DNA from 2 places in the Streptomyces sp. NPDC004111 genome. Region 2 is predicted to be linked to the other one. Evidence: riboswitches for the same ligand, from Rfam matches in the RefSeq annotation. Region 2 holds a riboswitch; the other holds the start of a gene.
What was found. A riboswitch is a leader RNA that binds a small molecule or an ion and turns the genes downstream of it on or off. The one in region 2 is predicted to bind cobalamin.

Region 1 (3,662 bases), on a different contig from region 2:
GGGTTTCCGGTGATCCGGGGTTCCGATCATTCGGGTTCCGATGATCGGCGCGCCCTCATAGGGTGTGCCGATGACGACGATCAAGAAGTTCCAGGTCACCTTCGACTGCGCGGAACCCGAGCGGCTCGCCCGCTTCTGGTGCGAGGTGCTGGGGTACGTCGTACCGCCGGCGCCGGACGGGTTCGCCGACTGGGACGCGTACCGGGCCGCGCAGCAGCCCGCGGACCGGGACGCGTGGTTCGCCTGTGTGGACCCCTCCGGCGAGGGCCCGCGGCTGTACTTCCAGCGCGTCCCCGAGGGGAAGGCCGCCAAGAACCGGGTGCACCTCGACGTACGGGTCGGCACCGGACTGGTGGGCGAGGAGCGCCTCGCCGCGCTGGAGGCCGAGTGCGCCCGGCTGGTCCCGCTCGGCGCGACGCACGTGCAGACGCTGTACGACGGCACCGACTCGTGCATCCCGATGCTGGACATCGAGGGCAACGAGTTCTGCGTCGACTGAGCGCCGCGGCCGTGCGGTGAACCGGGGCGGGGGCCGGGGCCCGCGCGGCGTCACACGGGGACACGCGGGGTCACGCCCGCACGGCGTCACACGGCGACACGCGGGGTCACGCCTGCTGGGCCGCCGCGAAGGTCAGCTTGTCGGGGCTGACCACGGTCCGCACCCCACGGATCAGCCCGTCCCTGAACTCCGGCACCACGACGGCGAACAGCACCGGCGCCGCACCACCGGGAGTGCCGGCAGCAGCGGGCTCGCGGGGATCACCGGCATCGGCGCCCGTGTGCACGAGCACCGCCGTCTCCCCGTTCACCTCGTCGAACTCGAACCGGAACCGCGAGGCGTCGAGCTGCTCCGCCATGCCGAGCAGATAGCGGACCACCTTGTCCCGGCCGAGGATCGGCCTGCGGGCCGCGGTCACCTTGCCGCCGCCGTCGGCCCAGGCGATCACGTCGTCGGCGAGGAGCGCCTCAAGCCCGGCCATGTCCCCCTCGACCGTGGCCGCGAAGAACCGCTCGACCAGCTTCTTCCGCTGCTGCTCGTCGACCTCGAAGTGCCTTCGGGGGTGGCCGAGTTGGGTCTGTGCCCGGCGCAGCAGCTGCCGGGAGTGGGCCTCCTCGACACCGACCGCCTCGGCGATCTCCCGGTGGCTGTGCCCGAACGCCTCGCGCAGGACGAACACCGCGCGCTCGGCCGGAGTGAGCCGCTCCATCAGGGTGAGCAGGGCGAACGTCACCGACTCGCGCTGCTCGGCGGTCTCCAGCGGGCCGAGCCGGTCGGCACCGCCGTGGCCGGCCGCCGCGCCGGTGAGCACGGGCTCGGGGAGCCAGGGCCCGACGTACCGTTCGCGCCGGGCGCGGGCGGAGGTGAGGTGGTTGATGCAGAGGTTGGTCATGACCTTGGTCAGCCAGGCGGCCGGCGTACGGACGGCGGAGGCGTCGGCCGCGCTCCAGCGCAGATAGGTGTCCTGCACGATGTCCTCGGCCTCGCTCGCGGACCCCAGCATCCGGTACGCGAGCGAGAAGAGCCGTGACCGGTGCGCCTCGAACTCCGCGACAGCTTCAGCTTCCTTCGTGGTCATACCCCGCAGCATGCCAGGCCGGGCCGCTCAGCGGGACGAGCGGGGCGGCTGCGCGAGTCCGCCGACGAACTCCGCCCCGGCGAACAGCAGCGGGGTCGGGGCCACGCCGGTGATGCGCTGTGCGAGGGCGAAGGCCGCTTCGGTGTGCCCGCGACGGGGGCGGTCCTCGGCGTCGCTGAGGTCGAAGCCGGACTCCCGCATGGCGGTGAGGAGTTCGTCGGGGTGGCTGCCGTCGCGCTGGTGGGGGAAGAGCGGCTCGAAGTGGAGGCGGGTGGTGCCGTCCCGGTACCACTTGAAGTGGTCCACCGCGTTGATGTTGCGGAAGTGCGAGACCACCGTGCGTCCGCGCGACAGCGGGAGCGCGACCTCGTCGGTGATGCCCAGGAAGCCGTTGTACTCGACCATCAGCGACCAGTCGCCGACCGGGGCCGCCGCCACGAGCAGCCGCTCGCCGTCCTCCATGTCCCATACGTCGTAGGAGGGTTCGCACAGATCCTCCACGCCCGTCGTCCGCTCCCCGGGCTCCGCGCCGAGCGCCCGGAGCAGCTCTTCGGGGGTGATCGCCTCGACCAGCGTGACGCAGTACGCCTCCAGCAGGGACGCGTACTGCTCCCTGATCCAGGCGAAGTCGGCGGCGGTCGTGGTGGGAACGGTGCTGTCGGTCATGCCCCCAGCATCGCAGCCACCACCGACAACGCCGTGCGCGGCCCCGCCGTCCCACCGGGCGAAGCCGTTCCGGCGCCCGCAGCCGCCGGAGGGCCCCCGCGCCGTACCGGTTAAGCTGCAAGCGCCCCACGGGGGAAGTCCGGTCGAAGTCCGGCGCTGACCCGCAACGGTAAGGCGGAGCCCAGGTGGCTCCGTAAGCCCGATCACCCGTGGCGGTGAAGGCTCCTGTCAATTCGCCGTGGACTGCGATGAGGTGCTGTTCCGGCGCCCGGCGTCCGGGCCGCCCCTTGGGTTGCGTACGTGCACGGCCCGAGGCGAAAGCGATCCCCGCCTGTGGCCACGTCGTCCCCGATACGCACGACCGGAGCCGATTCCGGTTCCGGACCCGACCCCGGGTCGGCCGGACCGCCCGCGCACTCCCGGCGGGTGCCGCTGCCGCTGCTGCTCGGAGGGCTGGGCGGCGCGCTGCTGGTCTCCCTCGTCTGCGGGGCCGGGATCGGGGCCTCCGGGCTCTCCTGGGACGAGGTGCTGCGCTATCTGTGGGCAGGGCTGAGCGGTGGCCGCATCGCGCCGGAGGAGGTGCCCGCGTACACGATCGTCTGGGAGCTGCGCTTCCCGCGCGCCGTGCTGGCGGCCGTGGTCGGGGCGGGGCTGTCCGCCATCGGGGTCGCGGTGCAGGCGATGGTGCGCAACGCGCTGGCCGATCCGTTCGTGCTGGGCATCTCCTCGGGCGCCGCCGTCGGCGCCAACGCGGTACTGATCTTCGGGGCGTTCGGGGCGCTCGGGGTGTGGGCGCTGTCGGGCGCCGCGTTCGTGTCGGCGCTGCTGGCGATGGTGCTGGTGTACGCGGTCGCGCGGACGCCGCGCGGGCTGACACCGCTCCGGCTGGTGCTGACCGGGACGGCGATGTACTACGGGTTCTCGGCCGTCACCACCTTCATGGTGTTCGCCGCCGAGCGGGGCGAGGCGGCCCGTTCCGCGATGATGTGGCTGCTCGGCAGTCTCGGCGGGGCCAACTGGGCCTCCGTACCGGTCGCGGCGGGCGCCGTGCTCGGCGGGCTCGTCCACCTCGGCTGGTCGGCGCGCAGGCTCAACGCGCTGGCCATGGGCGACGAGACGGCGGCGGCGCTGGGCGTGGACCCGGAGCGGCTGCGCAAGGAGCTGTTCCTGGTGTCGGCGGCCGTGACGGGCGCGGTGGTCGCGGTCAGCGGGGCGATCGGGTTCGTCGGGCTGATGGTCCCGCACGCGGTACGGATGCTGGTCGGCGCGGACCACCGCAAGCTGCTGGCCGTCGCGCCGCTCGCCGGCGCCGTGCTGCTGATCTGGGTGGACGTGCTCTCGCGGGTGGTGCTCGCCCCCGTCGAACTGCCTTTGGGCGTGCTCACGGCGGCCGTCGGCGTGCCGTGCTTCGTGCTGCTG
Region 2 (3,662 bases):
GGCCGTCGAGGGCCCGGACGGCGCAGTTTGGGGGGGGCTGGGGATGCGGGAAGTGCCGCATGCGTGGATCTTCGAAGTACCAGGAGGTTCACAATGCGCTCAACGCAGCTCACTCTCTGCGCAGGTGCGGTACTCGCAGCGGTACTCATCCCCGCTTCCCCCGCCCTCGCCGCCGCCACGGAGAACGAAGAGACCCACGGCAGCGTCACCGTCACCCCGTCCACCATCGCCGCGGGCGGGGAGGTGGACCTGCGCATCAGCGTGTGCGGCGGCAGAACGGCCATCGGCACGTCCGAGGCGTTCGCCGAACCCGCGAAGTTCCACCCCGCCGCCGACGGCGGCCTCTTCGCCGAGGCCCGGATCCGCTCCGACGCCTCCGGCCGCGACTACGGCATCCACGTCAAGTGCGAGGACGGCCCCGGCACCGCCAGCGGCAACGTCACCGTCGTCCACCACCGGGTCCACCCGACCGCTCCCGTCCGCGCGGGCGGCGGCGGTACGGCCCTGGCCGCCGAGTCGGACGGCCCCGGCACCCCGCACACCCTGATCGGCCTCGGCCTCGCGGGTGTCGCCGCCGTCGCCATCGCGGGACGGTCGGTACGCCGCCGCCGCAGCGGCGCCGCCCCCACCGACTGAGGAACCCGCGGCAGCACATCCAGTACATCCAGCACACCCAGCACATCCAGTAAATCCAGCAGGACGGCAGGGAGAGGAGAGGACCGGACATGAGCGATGACCACGCGTCCGGCAAGGGCCGGATGCTCACCGGTGTCGCCTGGGCGGTACTGCTCCTCGGACTGTGGCTGTGGGGCCGCGACCTCACCGACGGGCCGGGCGGCATATCCGCCCCGACCACCGGTGACGTGGCCGCGGTGGGACGCCCACTGCTGCAGGTCGAACTTCCCGAGGCGCACGACCCGGTGACCGGGGCGAAGCCGCACCGGCTGGACATCCCCTCGCTGGGCATCGCCGCCCCCGTCGCCCCGCGCGGTCTCGACGCCTCGGGCGCCGTGGACCCGCCGCCGTACGAACAGCCCACCACGGTCGGCTGGTTCGGGGACGGCACCCGGCCGGGCGCACGCGGTGTCGCCCTCCTCGTCGGGCACGTCGACACCCAGAGCAAGCCCGCCGTCTTCTACGGACTGAGCTCCGCCCGCCCCGGCGAGCGGATCAAGGTCACCGGGGCGGACGGTTCCGTCACCGAGTTCACCGTCGACGACGTCCAGGTCTTCAGCCGGGACAAGTTCGACGCGAAGAAGGTGTACGGCGCGCACCAGGACGGCCGCGCCGAACTGCGGCTGATCACCTGCGGCGGCACGTACGACCACAAGGCCCGTTCCTACACCGCCAACGTGGTCGTCTCCGCCTACTTGACCGGCGCCACCGAGGCCCCGGCCGCCAGGTCCTGAGCCCGCGCCGGTGCGCCGGCCCGTGCCGCGGCCCGCAGCCCGAGGCCCCCGAACACCGCCGCGAAGACCACCCACAGCAGCAGCTGCGAGCCCAGCGACAGGACGCGGAAGTCCCACAGCAGGGCGGCCGGCACCGGGACCTCGTCCGGGTTGTCCGGCAGCAGGAACAGCACCGCGAGGGTGGCGGCCCCGGTCAGGAAGACCGCACCGTGCCGCAGCGGCTCGGCCCGGCCCGCGAGACGTACGTACACCTGCCAGGCCAGCAGCATGCCGAGGATGCCGATCACGACGGCGGCCAGCCACAACTGCTGCCGCTCCCCGACGGTGTTCGCGTCGCCGACCCCGGGCGGGGCGGCCGGGTAGCGCAGTCCGGGCAGCAGGGCCACCGCGACGAACGCGGCGGCGCAGAAGGCCAGCGCCCGCGGCCAGGCCCGGACCAGGAACCCGGTGCGGCGGTGCACCAGCGCGTAGGCGACCGCGAACAGCGCGCCCATGGCGAGGCCCGCGACGATCGCCGTGACGACCAGACCGAAGTGCTGCTGGCCGCGCGAGAACAGCTCCTCGTGGTGGTCGGCGACGGCGCCCGCCGCCGCGTGCGCGTGCTCGGCCGCCTCCGCCTTCGCCGAGCGCGCCTCTTCGAGGACGATCGCGCGGTCCATCACCGGTTCGGCCAGCAGCAGTGAGAACAGGCCCGTGACCAGGCCTGCGGCCCCGCCCGCCGCGAGGGAGCGGCCGAGCAGGGTGAGAGTGGGGTTGCTCATGGTGCGTCCGGCCCCGATCAGTGGCAGGGGGCACCGAAGAGGTGCCGGCCGTCGTGCGAGAACTCGTGCAGGTAGCTGCCGGTGGCGGAGATGATGTGGCCGTTGTCCATGAACACGGCGTACAGCGCGATCAGCGCGACGATCACCGCGGCGACGAGGATCAGCAGATCCCGGGTGCGGGTGGTCGCGGACGCGAGATCGCCGCTCTGGGCGGACTGCTGGGCAGACGCAGACATTAGGGTGGTGCCTCCTTCTGGGGTTTCCACGCCCCATGAGCAGGAGGACGACGGGTCAGTTCCTGACTTCCACACCGTGGCAGGTGTGGTCACAGTGGCGGGACCGCCCCGGAATCGCACCGGAGTTCCTGTTCACCGTCGCCTCGAAGTGTGGAGTTGTCCTCCGGAGAGTCCCAGCCTGGCAGTGCACTGTCAATGGCGCCCCGGGAACGCCCGCCGGGGACGGCACGGGAAGGGGCGGCGGCACGGGAGGGGGGACGGCACGGGAAGGGCAGGAGGGGCGGCGCGGGGCACCGGGAACGTTTGCGACAGCACCTGGCCCGGTCGGCTGCTCGCTCCCCCCGGAGCCGCCGACCGGGCTGGTCCTCGACCGCACGCGCACGGACTGCGGGAGAAGCCCGGCGTCTGTGCGGGAGGTTCTGGAAAGTCCAACTCGGCTCTACGGGCCGGGGGCTGGGGCCTCAGGAATACTCTAGAGCGGGCAAGCCCCGTACTCCATAGGGTAATTGACGCAAAGTCACTGCAAAGTCGCTCCGAGTGTCCCGTACGGCCTCACCGGGCCCTCTGCTCTCCGCTCCGGCCCCCGCCCGGCTTCCCGGCGGGCACCGACGCCACGTCCAGGCTGCCCCGTACGAGATCCATCGCCACTTCGGACACCGGCCGCCCGGCGCGCTCCGCGTGGCTCCGCAGCGCGTCGAACGCCTCGTCCACCGAGAGCCCCCACTGTTCCGCCAGCATGCCCTTGGCCTGGTCCAGCCGGACCCGGCCGGTGAGCGCGGACTGGACCTGACCGGCCAGCAGCTCGTCGTGCCGGACGGTGCGCTGCTGGAGGACGCCCAGGGTCGCGGTGTCCGCCAGCGCCTGCGCGAGCTGCAGCTCCTGCGGCGCCGTACCGGCCCCGTCCGGACCGGCGAAGAGGTTCAGCGCGCCGATGACCGTCTCGCGCAGCCGCAGCGGCACCGCGTACGTCGACCCGAAGCCGTACGCCGCCGCGCGCGGCGCGAACACCGGCCAGCGCTCCCGCGCCGCCGCGGACGACAGCGCGAGCGGCGCGACCGGCCGCCGGCCCCGGAAGCAGTCCAGGCAGGGGCCCTCCTCCTGCTGGATCTCCAGCAGGCCGAACAGCCGGGCGCGCTCGTCGGAGGACGCCACCGCGCGCAGCTGCCCGCGCTGGTCGGTCAGCATCAGTCCGGCCGCCGACACGTCGAGCAGCTCGACGCAGCGGGCCGCCGACCAGTGGAGGAAGTCGATCACGT

Region 1: linked by a shared signal. The riboswitch ahead of ACFYVL_RS03835 (FecCD family ABC transporter permease) and the one ahead of ACFYVL_RS22305 (CbtB-domain containing protein) in region 2 are both predicted to bind cobalamin.

Annotation. Positions count from the first base shown of each region.
Region 1 covers NZ_JBIAMU010000001.1:860,260-863,921, reverse strand. The annotation lists gene ACFYVL_RS03850 (VOC family protein) at 71-499, shown strand; gene sigJ (RNA polymerase sigma factor SigJ) at 606-1,577, opposite strand; gene ACFYVL_RS03840 (DUF6461 domain-containing protein) at 1,605-2,243, opposite strand; cobalamin riboswitch at 2,328-2,473, shown strand; gene ACFYVL_RS03835 (FecCD family ABC transporter permease) at 2,670-3,662, shown strand, end outside.
Region 2 covers NZ_JBIAMU010000011.1:152,770-156,431, reverse strand. The annotation lists gene ACFYVL_RS22320 (hypothetical protein) at 94-636, shown strand; gene ACFYVL_RS22315 (class F sortase) at 726-1,409, shown strand; gene ACFYVL_RS22310 (CbtA family protein) at 1,367-2,170, opposite strand; gene ACFYVL_RS22305 (CbtB-domain containing protein) at 2,188-2,406, opposite strand; cobalamin riboswitch at 2,438-2,582, opposite strand; gene ACFYVL_RS22300 (GAF and ANTAR domain-containing protein) at 2,959-3,662, opposite strand, start outside.